Piscinibacter sp. HJYY11: one gene and its partner. The protein of the gene in region 2 interacts with the protein of the main gene of each other region in a pairwise test. Links are inferred from orthologs where the notes say so. Each region holds a gene or a part of one and is shown on either strand. Other genes may lie near its edges. The genes, in order: dprA and recA.

What was found.
Region 1: the proteins of recA (region 2) and dprA interact in binary tests that used the Bacillus subtilis proteins (3 or more experiments, as listed by UniProt). The link is inferred for Piscinibacter sp. HJYY11 from one-to-one orthologs.

The regions. Positions count from the first base shown.
Region 1 is NZ_JAERQZ010000001.1:4,004,606-4,010,657, forward strand. Bases 1,773-4,670 are described here. They hold dprA (DNA-processing protein DprA), read right to left. Parts: upstream 3,828-4,670; coding sequence 2,718-3,827; downstream 1,773-2,717. Other genes in these bases: JI745_RS18710 (DUF1631 family protein), read left to right, coding at 1,773-2,114; JI745_RS18715 (DUF494 family protein), read right to left, coding at 2,189-2,641; JI745_RS18725 (LysM peptidoglycan-binding domain-containing protein), read right to left, coding at 3,858-4,670. In the rest of the region: more of JI745_RS18710, read left to right, coding at 1-1,772; more of JI745_RS18725, read right to left, coding at 4,671-5,009; def (peptide deformylase), read left to right, coding at 5,283-5,795; fmt (methionyl-tRNA formyltransferase), read left to right, coding at 5,818-6,052. UniProt on the Bacillus subtilis protein: Protein that helps load RecA onto ssDNA during transformation. Binds cooperatively to circular ssDNA, is able to bridge different segments of DNA. Favors the loading of RecA onto SsbA- or SsbB-coated ssDNA and formation of RecA-DNA filaments.
Region 2 is NZ_JAERQZ010000001.1:3,154,237-3,160,217, forward strand. What follows is about bases 1,351-4,177. They hold recA (recombinase RecA), read right to left. Parts: upstream 3,403-4,177; coding sequence 2,299-3,402; downstream 1,351-2,298. Other genes in these bases: JI745_RS14660 (DUF2889 domain-containing protein), read right to left, coding at 1,351-1,662; recX (recombination regulator RecX), read right to left, coding at 1,801-2,289; JI745_RS14675 (MarR family winged helix-turn-helix transcriptional regulator), read left to right, coding at 3,533-4,021; JI745_RS14680 (response regulator transcription factor), read left to right, coding at 4,089-4,177. Also shown: sucC (ADP-forming succinate--CoA ligase subunit beta), read right to left, coding at 1-1,070; more of JI745_RS14660, read right to left, coding at 1,057-1,350; more of JI745_RS14680, read left to right, coding at 4,178-4,760; JI745_RS14685 (sensor histidine kinase), read left to right, coding at 4,889-5,981. UniProt on the Bacillus subtilis protein: Multifunctional protein involved in homologous recombination, DNA repair and competence.

The DNA of each region.
Region 1 (6,052 bases), 850 kb from region 2 along the record:
ACTGGATCAGCGGGATCATTGCCGCGCTGCGTAGCTCTCTCGTGAGCGGTGTCGTGTCGGCTTCGCGCCCGGGTGACCTGCCTCCCCCAGGGCGTAGCAACTCAGGAATGTCGTTGGTCGATGACGACACCATCGAGGTCGAGATCCTCAGCTCCCGGTTGGCGTTGGCGATGATGGACCGCGCTTCGTGGGAGTTCACCGATCTGCGTTCTCGCATGTCGGCGCTCGAGAAGCGCGATGAACTCGACGCCAATGACGTGCTGCGGCCCCATGTGCTGGCGCGCATCCTCACCGGCGCGTGGCGCGGTGCCTCGCTGAGCCAGGATGCCTGGCGCACGCTGCAGGCGGTGTTGCACGAAGAATTCGCGCACTTCGCCGAAGAGGCCTATCACGAGACCAACCGCTGGCTGATCCAGCAGCGGGTCCTGCCGGATATCGACCTTCGGCCCTTCATTCGCCGTACGCGCAACTCGTACGGTGTGCCGATCCCGGCAGGGGCCACGCCCAGCGCGCCGGTGCCGGCGGCCACGAGCGGGCATGGCCGATTGGGGAATGTGGGTGAAGAGACACGCCTGATGACGCGGGCCGGCGGTTTTGCGCGAGGCTCCGACCACGCAGAAGCAGTCCTGGGCCGTCTCAACCGCCTGATCGGTCGCCAGGTGCCCGACTTTGCCGGCACAGCCCAGATGCCGCATCAAGCCTCCGCCGGCTTGAAGGCTGCCATCAACGAAGCGCAACAGGGTATCCAGCGCCGTTTGGTGACGACCAGCGGCGCGGCCGTGCAAGCGGATGGCGCCCGTGTCGCCGAAGGCCCGGTCAGCACGCCGGCATTGCTGGAGGAACTGCACCAGCGCAAGCAGGCGCTGAAACAGGCAGCTTCCACGCCCGTCGAGCGCGCCACGATCGAGATCGTCGCCTTGTTGTTCCAGAGCATCCTGATGGAAGAGCGTATCCCGGCGGTGGTGCGGGTCTGGTTCGCGCGTTTGCAAATGCCGGTGCTGCGGGTGGCGGTGAGTGAGCCCGATTTCTTCGCCACCGTGGACCACCCGGCGCGTCGCCTGATCGACCGCATGGGTGCGTGCGTGATGGGGTTCGACTCCACCAGCCGCGCGGTGGCCGACACGCTCGAGAAGGAAATCAAGCGCGTCGTGCAGGTCGTCGAGGCCTACCCCGACACCGGCCGGCGTGTGTTCCAGACCGTGCTCACCGAATTCGAGAAGTTTCTCGAACACTATTTCAAGAACGAGAACGAGACCACCCGCAAGGGCGTTTCGCTTGCGCAGCAGGTCGAGCAGCGTGAAACCCTGGCGATCCAGTACACGATCGAGCTGCGCAAGATGCTCAACGAGGTGCCGGTGCAGGAGGGTGTGCGCGAGTTCCTCTTCCACGTGTGGGCCGACGTGATGGCGATGACCGCGGTCAAGCATGGGCCGCAGGGCAACGAAACCAAGGCGATGAAGCGCGTGGCGGCTGACCTCATCTGGTCGGCCAGTGCCAAGGTCTCGCGCGAAGAGCGGGCGGAGGTGATCCGCCGGCTCCCTCCGCTGCTGAAGACGCTGCGCGAGGGGATGGACCACGCCAACATCTCGGGCGACAAGCAGGACGAGCACATCCAGAAGCTCAACAACTCCCTGGCGGCAGCCTTCACGGCCAAGACGGCAACCATTGCACCGGAGCGCCTTGAGGAGCTGATGGCACGCCTGGAGACGCTCGAAGAGCTGCTGCCGGAGTCCGACGACATCGAGATCGATGAGTCGATGGTGCTCGACCTGTCAGGCCATGAGAGTGCCGAGCTGGAGGTGGTCGGCGAGGGCGGCTCCATGGCCACCCCTGCCATGCTGGCCTGGGCCAAGGAACTGCAGGTCGGCGGCTGGTACATGCTGGACTATCGCAACCGCAACGAGGCGGTGCAGTTGGTCTGGCAGGGCATGCGCCGGCAGTTGACCTTGTTCGTGTCGCCGCACGGGCGCGGCATCCTGTTCCAGCAGAACCGCTTGGCGGCATTCCTACAGGCCGGCCTGCTGGTCCCGGCGCAGGACGAATCGCTCACAGTGCGCGCCACGCGAAGTGCTCTGGCAAAGCTCGACGTCGACCCGACACGATTGCTCAACTGAGCATTGATCACCTGCCTCGGCAAAAGCAAAGCCGCCTTGAGGGCGGCTTTGTTGCGAAGGCGCCTCGCCCGAGGTCAGTGGATCAGGCGGTCTTCTTCGGCCACGAAGAGCTCGTCGAGGATCAGCGCGTCCGGCTCTTCCCCAAGGCTCCAGAAGACCATCAGCACGATGATCTTCAGGTCTTCCAGGTCGACCGGACCGCCCGGAATCGCGGTGGCGCGGTCGATCACCATTTCGCGCATCGATGGAGGCAGCACGCCAGCGGATTCAAGGAAGCTGACGAAGCCGATGGAGTCTTCGCCGAGGTGCTCTTGTTCCGCGTTCGAGTAGACACGGAGGCTGCCCGGTTTCTGCTCGCCGACGTACGACTCCGCCGCCGTGGCCAAGCCATCGAGCCAGGAGAGGGCCTCTTCGATCTCGTCCGACTCGAAGCCCATGGCCGACAGCTTGCGGGTCAGCTGGGCATGGTCAGGACAGGCATCCGGCCGCCAGTAGTTTTCGTACAGGTAGACGAGCACGTCGAACATGAATTCATGATAACCCAGTGGGCTGCGAGTGGAAGCGGAATAAATGCACCACGCCGTGTGCGGGTTCCGAAGGGCGTCAGCCGGTGCTCACTCGTTGAAAGAGCTGCCCCGGCAGGCGTGCCACCTCACCCATCAGCTCGAGTTCCAGCAGCCGTGCACTGAGTTCCGGGGCGGGCCAGCCGGTTCGGGCGACGAGGGCATCGAGGGTCACGGGGTCGTAGCCCAATGCGTCGACCAGTGGGTCGAGTGCTGCGGCGGATTCGTCCACCTCGGTCAGCGTGGCCTGCGGTGGAGCATCGGCTTCTGGCGGAAACTCTTCGATGACCTCTTCTGCGCTCTCGACCAGCTTTGCTCCCTGCTTGATCAGCGCATGGCAGCCTCGTGACTGGGGAGAATGGATGGAGCCCGGGATCGCGAACACCTCGCGCCCTGCTTCGCTCGCCAGCCGGGCCGTGATCAAGGAGCCCGATTGCAGCGCCGCTTCGACCACCAGAGTGCCGCGAGACAGCCCCGCGATGATGCGATTCCGCTGCGGAAAGTTGGGTGGCAACGGCGGTGTGCCGATGGAGTATTCGCTCACGATGGCGCCGTGTTGGGCGATCCTGCGTGCGAGCTCGAGGTGCCGTCTCGGATACACCCGGTCCAGCCCCGTCCCGACGACGGCAACGGTCTGACCAGGGCCCGCCAAGCCGCCTTCATGCGCGGCGCCGTCGATGCCAAGCGCGAGGCCGGAGACGATGGTCCAGCCCGCCTGGCTCAGTTGGCTCGAGAACGCGAGGGCGTTGCTCCTGCCTTGCGGCGTGGGGTTGCGGCTCCCCACGACGCCAATGCTGTGGGCATTCAACAGGGCGATGTTGCCCTGGACGTAGAGCAGCAGCGGTGGGTCGGCCGATTGAAGCAGGCGTTCGGGGTAGCGGGCATCGCCAAGTGTGAGCAGGTGCCGTGGCCCGGTGCTCTCATCCGTCAGCCACCGCCAGGTGGCGTCCAGCAGCGCGGGCAGGTTCTCGGCGGGCTGCTCCAGCGCCTTGGCCGCTTCGGCTGTCACGACTTCACGTCGAGCGGCGGTCGGTGCCGTCAACGCCGCATCTGCAGACCCGAAGGCAGCCAGCAGCCGGCGCGCCGACTCGCGGCCGACGTGTGGCGTCTCCAAGAGCCGCAGCCAGGCGGCGACTTCCTCCCGATCCATCGCGGGCGCCATGAACGGCGCGGCGTGTCGTCAGGGCTGCGTGAAGCGGTCGCCGGCCGACACCGGTTCCTTGACCGAGATGATCAGCGCGTAGGACATCTTGTTGAACACGCGGAAGATGAAGAGATAGCCGTGGCGCTCGTCCGGCAGCTTGATCCGCGTGCGGTCTTCGTCGGTGCTGTCGCGCATGCGCACGCCGTCGCGCCACAGCGCCAGCACATGCCCGTTTTCCAGGCCGTCCTGGCTGCCCCTGTTCAGCGCGACGATCTGGTTCTGGCCGGCCGTCACGCCGTCACCGTAGATCGAGACAATCTGGCCGGCGATGGCCTTCTGCGGCGCACGCGGGATGTAGTTGACGATCTCGCGCGGCGGGATCGGCGCCAGCTTGTCGCCGACGCGGATTTCCTGGCGAATGCTCGTCACCGTGAAGGTGTCGGGCACGATCTCGCCGTTGATGTTGCCGCCTTTGCGGGTGAATTCGGTGGTGCCGAGGTAGAAGGCTTCGTAGCCGAGGATCTCCCCGGTGGTCGGGTCCTTGAGCGGGCGCGGTTCGCGGAAGACGCGGAAGTTGCGGGTGTTGCCGACATCGCCCCGCACGTAGGCCAGGTCACCGCGCGAGAGCAGCACGCGCCCTTCTTGCGTGCTGACGACACGCGGCGCGCTCTGGAGCTGGTTGCTCTCGAAGATGACGGCTTCGTTCAGGAAGGGCTCGATCAGGTGCAGCGGGATCGGCGGGATGCCTTCGCGGTTGAGATCGCTTGCCCGCACCCGCGGTTGGAGTCGCAGGGTGCCATCAGGGCCGATCTGACCGACTTGCAGCGTGGCGCGACCGCCCGATTTGATGAGGGACAGCACCTGCCCCGGGAAGATCAGGTGAGGGTTGCGGATCTGCTCCAGGTTCATGCCCCACAGCTCGGGCCAGCGCCACGGGCTCTTGAGGTACATGCGAGAGATGTCCCACAGCGTGTCGCCCGACTTGACGGTGTAGACGTCGGGCGCGTTGTCGGCCAGTTCGGAAAGCGGCACGCCGGCCTGGGCGACCTGCTGGGCCGTGCTGCGCTGTTTGCTGGTGATCGGGAAATTGGGTTCGGCGGCCCACGCCGCGCCAAGGCCGATGCCGAGCGCCACAGTGATCGCAGAGGCCCGGAAGAAAGCCAGGGCAGGACGGGTGCTTCGGGTCATGAACGTAAGTCTCCGGGGCGCGTCAGACAGCACAATGCTGGGCTGTGCGGTTACTGAGCCGAGTGCGGCAAGGTGCCCGCGCTTCGGCGAAAATCTTCATTCAGTTTCGCAGATTCTGCCTCTAAACCCTTGATATCGCAACGAAAGTCACCCGCCGATACCTTTGTTGTGTTGCCTGTCACGATGGCCGGCGTTGCTCGTTGTCCACACCTTCCAGCAGCCTAAGGGTGGCCCCTTAGTTGTTGATTTCCCGCTGTTTTCTCGCTGCTTCCTATGCCCAAGCTCGACATCCTTCGTTACCCCGATCCGCGCCTGCACACCGTCGCCAAGCCGGTGGCGCAGGTCGACGACCGCATCCGCCAGCTGGTCGACGACATGCTGGAGACCATGTACGCCGCCGACGGGGTGGGCCTGGCCGCCACCCAGGTCGACGTGCACGAGCGGGTGATCGTGATCGACACCTCCGAGGGCCGAGACGTGCCCCGTGTGCTCATCAACCCTGAGCTGGTGCAGCGCAGCGAGGAAATGATGCTCGGCGACGAAGGCTGTCTGTCGGTGCCGACCATCTATGACAAGGTGCCGCGCCACGCCCGGGTGCGCGTTCGCGCGCTCAACCGTGCTGGCGAGAGCTACGAGTTCGACGCCGAAGGCCTGCTTTCGGTGTGCGTGCAGCACGAGATGGATCACCTGATGGGCAAGGTCTTCGTCGAGTACCTGAGCCCGCTGAAGCGCGACCGGATCAAGACCAAGATGCTGAAGAAGACGCGGGACGAGCAACGCTCGTGAGCGTCGGCATGAAGATCGGGACATGAGAGTCGTTTTTGCGGGCACGCCCGAATTCGCCGCCGTCGCCTTGGAGCGCCTGCTGGCTGCCGGCTTTGAGGTGCCGCTGGTGCTGACCCAGCCCGATCGCCCCGCCGGCCGCGGCATGAAGCTCACGCCGTCACCCATGAAGGCGCTGGCCGTGTCGCGCGGCATTCCGGTCGCCCAGCCGCGCAGTCTGCGCCTGGACGGCAAGTACCCCGCCGACGCGGAGGAGGCCC
Region 2 (5,981 bases):
CCCAGCTGTTCGTTCGTGCCCTTCATGCGCACGACCAGCGGCACCTGCAGGTTGACCGCCTTGCACGCGGCGATCACGCCCTCGGCGATGGTGTCGCAACGCATGATGCCGCCGAAGATGTTGACGAGGATCGCCTTCACCTTGGGGCTCTTCAACATGATCTTGAAGGCTTCGGTCACCTTCTCGGCGGTGGCGCCACCGCCCACGTCGAGGAAGTTGGCGGGCTCGCCGCCGAAGAGCTTGATGGTGTCCATCGTGGCCATCGCAAGGCCGGCGCCGTTCACCAGGCAGCCGATGTTGCCGTCGAGCTGGATGTAGGCCAGGTCGAACTTCGAGGCTTCGATCTCCGCCGGGTCCTCTTCGTCGAGGTCGCGGTAGGCCACGATCTCGGGGTGGCGGAAGAGGGCGTTGCTGTCGAAGTTGAACTTGGCGTCGAGGGCGATCAGGTTGCCCTTGCTGTCGCAGTTCAGCGGGTTGATCTCGACCAGCGACGCGTCGGTGGTCATGTAGCAGTTGTAGAGCTTCTGGAACAGGTCGACCGCCTGGGCGTGCGAGCCCTCGGGCAGGCCGATCGCCTTCGCCACCTTCTTTGCCTGCTCGGCACCGAGGCCGGTCAGCGGGTCGATGTACTCGGTGATGATCTTCTCCGGTGAGGAGTGGGCCACCTCTTCGATGTCCATGCCGCCTTCGCTGGAGGCGATCAGCGCGACCTTCTGCGTGGCGCGGTCGGTGACCAGCGACACGTAGTACTCCTTCTTGATGTCGGCGCCTTCCTCGATGTACAGGCGGCGCACCTTCTGGCCTTCGGGCCCGGTCTGGTGCGTCTTGAGCTGCATGCCGAGGATCTGGCCCGAGATCGTCTTCACGTCATCGAGCGACTTGGCGAGCTTCACGCCACCACCCTTGCCGCGGCCACCCGCATGGATCTGGGCTTTCACCACCCATACCGGGCCGCCCAGCTTCTGCGCGGCTTCGAAGGCTTCCTGCACGCTGAATGCGGGATAGCCGCGGGGGACCGGGACACCGGCCTGACGCAAGATTTCCTTGCCTTGGTACTCATGGATTTTCATCGCGGACTCTCTTCACTCGGTTTGCAGGAACGGGGGGAGGAACTTCGGACTTGCCCGGCCGGTACCAGCGCGGGTAGTGCAGCTTGACGGTCGCGCCGTCGGTACGCAGGGCGTGGCAGCGGTCGAGCTGGAAGGGCTGTTTGGCGTCGACGCCCTGTTCGCCGCGGGTGTCGATCACATCGCCGGCAAAGGCCTGCACCACGGCGGTGGGCAGCACCTGCGCAAGCTCGGTGAGGTGGGTGCAGCCGGCGACACCGCCGAGGCGCTCATGGACGGCATAGCGAAAGCCGCGCATCAGGTTCAGGCCAGCGAGCTTGGCATACGCATCGCCGTGATCGTTGCAGGCGCCGGGGTAGGGCATGCCGCGGGTTTCGGAGCCGGCCTCGAGCACGTTGAACTGCTCGTCGATCACCAGACGCAGCAGCATGTCGTGGATGGGCTCGCCGGCACGTCGGAATTCGGTGTCGCGGGTCTTCACGTCGGTGATGACCGCATCGACTTCCCACAATCCATTGCCACGGGCAAACACCTGCACGTCGATGCAGCGTGTGTGCTTGAGCTGGCGCTCGGGCGCGGCGGCAGGCAAGGCCATCGTGGCGGGTGGGTCTGGCGGAGGGGCTGGCCCCATGCAATGTGACGGAGCCGCGAAAGCCCGGCACTTTAGCATTGCGCACCGCACCAAATTAGCGCGAGCGTGCGGAACCCGCGCGCGCTCAAGGCCTGTTGCACATCAGGTGTCTTCGTCCGCTGCGCCTTGCAACGCTCGGCGAATCGCCTCGCCCGAAAAGCCCCGGGCTGCGAGGAAACGCATCTGGCGTGCCCGTTCGGCGGCGTCCTGCGGGGGTTCGCCGAACTTGCGCGCCCAGACCTCGCGCGCCCTCGCCGCCTCGCTGCCCTTGAGCTGATCAGCCACCTCGGCGCTGAGGGCCACGCCGTGCTGTGCCAGCTCCTGCTTGATGCGCAGGTTGCCGTAGCGCGCCGCCCGCACGTGGATGCGGCTCTCGACGAAACGCTCCTCGCTCAGGTAGCGGTTGGCCTGCAGCCAGTCGAGCACGGTGTCGACCTGCTCGGCCGCCGTGTCCTCATCGACCGGCGCTTCGCCCTCGCCCGCGGGCTTGCGGGCGTGGACCATCAGCTTGCGCCGCAGTTCGCTGCGGCTGTGCTCGCGCTGGGCAAGGATCTGAAGGCCCCGGCCTTTCAGTGACAAACGGGGCTTCATGCGAGGCGTTTATTCCTCGGCGGCCGCCGCTTCCTTGGCCGCACGGCCGCGCTTCGGCGCCGGCGCAGCCGCTTCCGCGTCACCCGCGGCACCCGGCAGCAGCGGAATGCCCATCGCCTCGCGCACCTTGTTCTCGATCTCGACCGCCAGCACCGGGTTCTCGCGCAGGAACTCGCGGGCGTTGTCCTTGCCCTGGCCGATCTTTTCGCCGTTGTAGGCGAACCAGGAGCCGCTCTTCTCGAGGATCTTGGCCTCGACGCCCATGTCGATCACCTCGCCCTCGCGGCTGATGCCCTGGCCGTAGAGGATGTCGAACTCCGCCGCCTTGAACGGGGGCGAGACCTTGTTCTTCACGACCTTCACCTTGGTCTCGTTGCCGATGACCTCTTCGCCCTTCTTGATGCTGCCGATGCGGCGGATGTCCAGGCGCACCGAGGCGTAGAACTTGAGCGCGTTGCCGCCGGTGGTCGTCTCGGGCGAGCCGAACATCACGCCGATCTTCATGCGGATCTGGTTGATGAAGATGACCATGGTGTTGGTCTTCTTGATGGTGGCGGTGAGCTTGCGCAGCGCCTGGCTCATCAGGCGCGCCTGCAGGCCGGGCAGCGAATCGCCCATCTCGCCTTCGATTTCGGCCTTGGGCGTGAGCGCGGCCACCGAGTCGACGACCACGAGGTCGACCGAGCCCGAGCGCACCAGGGCGTCGACGATCTCGAGCGCCTGCTCGCCGGTGTCGGGCTGGCTGATGAGCATTTCCTGCAGGTTGACGCCGAGCTTCTGGGCGTAGGAGGTGTCGAGCGCGTGCTCCGCGTCGATGAAGGCGCAGGTGCCGCCCTGCTTCTGCATCTGGGCGATAACCTGCAGCGTGAGCGTGGTCTTGCCCGACGATTCCGGGCCATAGATCTCGACCACCCGGCCGCGCGGCAGGCCGCCGACGCCCAGCGCGATGTCCAGGCCCAGCGAGCCGGTCGAGACGACCTCGATGTCCTCGATCTTCTCGCCCTCGCCGAGCTTCATGATCGAGCCCTTGCCGAACTGCTTTTCGATCTGGGCGAGTGCGGCTTGCAAGGCCTTGGCCTTTTCGGTGTTCAGGGCCTTGACGGGTGCGTCCATGAATTTCTCCTTGTGGATCAATGGGTTACCAGCTGCAAATAACGACAGGCTGGATGAATGAACAGCATTCTGCAAGCCGAGTAGGTCGAAGTAAACCCATTATTTGGTCAGTTTGCCTTACGATCTGGCGATGACGGTTTCGGTCCCCCAAGACGCCTGGCGGCAGACCCACCTGGGGCGCCTGCTGGGCCACGCGCTGCGCCGCTTCGACGAGCGCGTGCTGGCGCTGATGGCGCGCAACCTCGACGTGCCGCTCGCGCTGTCGAACCTCGCGGCACGGGCGCAGGTGAGCGCCGCCCACATCCACATCACCCGGCACCTGGCGCTCGAAGGCTCGCGCCTCACCGACCTCGCCGCCCGTGCCGGCATGAGCAAGCAGGCCATGGGCGACCTTGTCGACCAGTGCGCCGCCTGGGGCCTGGTGACCCGCGAGGCCGACAGCCGCGACAAACGCGCCCGTGTCGTGCGCTTCACCGAGACCGGCCTCGCCTGGCTCAAGGCCTTCGAGCAGGCCGTCGCGCAGGCCGACCGCGAATTCCGCGCCGAAGTCGGGCCCGACGTCGCCACCGTCGTCGCGCTGGGCCTCGAGGCGTATGCGGGCGCGTGGTCGCCAGGCTGATCTCCCGCATGGTTCACGTCAGCAATTTCATTCACACTGGCAAGGAGACGACCACAAGGAGACGACGATGCGGATACTGATTGCCGAAGACGATCAGGTCCTGGCCGATGGCCTGTTGCGCACGCTGCGCAACTCGGGCTATGCGGTCGACGCGGTGGCCAGCGGCACCGAGGCCGATGCGGCGCTCGTCTCGCATGAATTCGACCTGCTGATCCTCGACCTCGGCCTGCCCAAGCTGCATGGCCTGGAAGTGCTGCGCAAGCTGCGAGCACGCGGCTCGGCGGTGCCGGTGCTGATCCTCACCGCGGCCGACAGCGTCGAGCAGCGCGTGAAAGGCCTGGACCTCGGCGCCGACGACTACATGGCCAAGCCCTTCTCGCTGCAGGAACTCGAAGCGCGCGTGCGGGCCTTGACGCGCCGCGGCCTCGGCACCGCGTCGAGCCTCATCAAGCACGGCCCGCTCACCTTCGATGCCACCGGCCGCGTGGCCTACATCAACGACCAGATGATCGAGCTGTCGGCAAGAGAACTGAGCCTGCTCGAAGCGCTGCTGCAGCGCGCCGGCCGCCTCGTCAGCAAGGACCACCTCGTCGAGCGCTTGTGCGAATGGGGTGAAGAGGTGAGCAACAACGCCATCGAGGTCTACATCCACCGCCTGCGCAAGAAGATCGAGCAGGGCCCGATCCGCATCGCGACGGTACGCGGCCTCGGCTATTGCCTGGAAAAGATTCCGAGCTGATGACAGCCCGCCAGTCGCTTTCACTCCTGCCCCCAAGGGGCGCCGTCCGGCTTGGGGCGGCCCGGCGCCGGACCTAAGTGGCCCTGCGCAGAGAGCAACGTTCCCTCTTCGGCGAGATCCTCGATTGGATGCTCGCCCCGCTGCTGCTGCTGTGGCCGATGAGCGTCGTGCTCACCTGGCTCGTGGCACAGGGCATCGCCAACAAGCCCTTCGACCGGCAGCTCGGCGAGCTGACCCGCCTGCTGTCGCAGCAGATCACGCTGCAGGTGCAGGGCGACGGCACGCAGCGCGCGACTTTCTCGCTCACACGCGGCACGGCCGATCTGCTGCAGACGGACGAGACCGACACGCTCTACTACCAGGTGCTGGGCCTGCGTGGCGAATTCCTGAGCGGCGACCGCAACCTGCCGGTGCCGCCCGACGAAGACCGCAGCAACCTCGGCCAGCTGCGCTTCCGTGACGACACCATCGGCGGTGAGCCGGTGCGCATCGCCTACCAGTGGATCGCCGTGCCCGGGGCGGCCGGTGGCACCCCGGCCCTGGTGCAGGCCGCGGAAACGCTCGGCAAACGCTCGCGCCTGGCCACCGAGATCATCAAGGGCGTGATGCTGCCGCAGTTCGTGATCCTGCCGCTGGCGGTGCTGCTGGTGTGGCTCGCCCTCGTGCGCGGCATCGCGCCGCTCAACGAGCTGCAGCAGCGCATCCGCCACCGCGAGAGCCACGACCTGAGCCCGATCGACGAGCGCGAGGTGCCGGAAGAAGTGTCGCCGCTGGTGCGCGCGATCAACGACCTGCTGACGCGCCTCGACCGCAGCATCAGCACGCAGAAGCACTTCCTCGCCGACGCGGCGCACCAGCTCAAGACCCCGCTCGCAGGCCTGCGCACGCAGGCGGAGCTCGCCCAGCGCGAGATCGACGCCGGCCAGTCCGACCCGCAGTCGCTCAAGAAATCGCTGCAGCAGATCGCCCGCAGCAGCCAGCGCGCCGCGCGCATGGTCAACCAGCTGCTCGCGATGGCGCGCGCCGAAGACGCTTCGCAGGCGCAGACGCACCAGCCGGTCAACCTCGCCCGTGTGGCCACCGAGGTCGTGCACGACTTCGTGCCCCGCGCGCTGGAAAAGCGCATCGACCTCGGCTACGAAGGCCCGGGCGCCAACACACGCTCCGAAGCCCGCCCCATCGTGCAAGGCCAGCCGGTGCTGCTGCGCGAGCTGTTGCGCA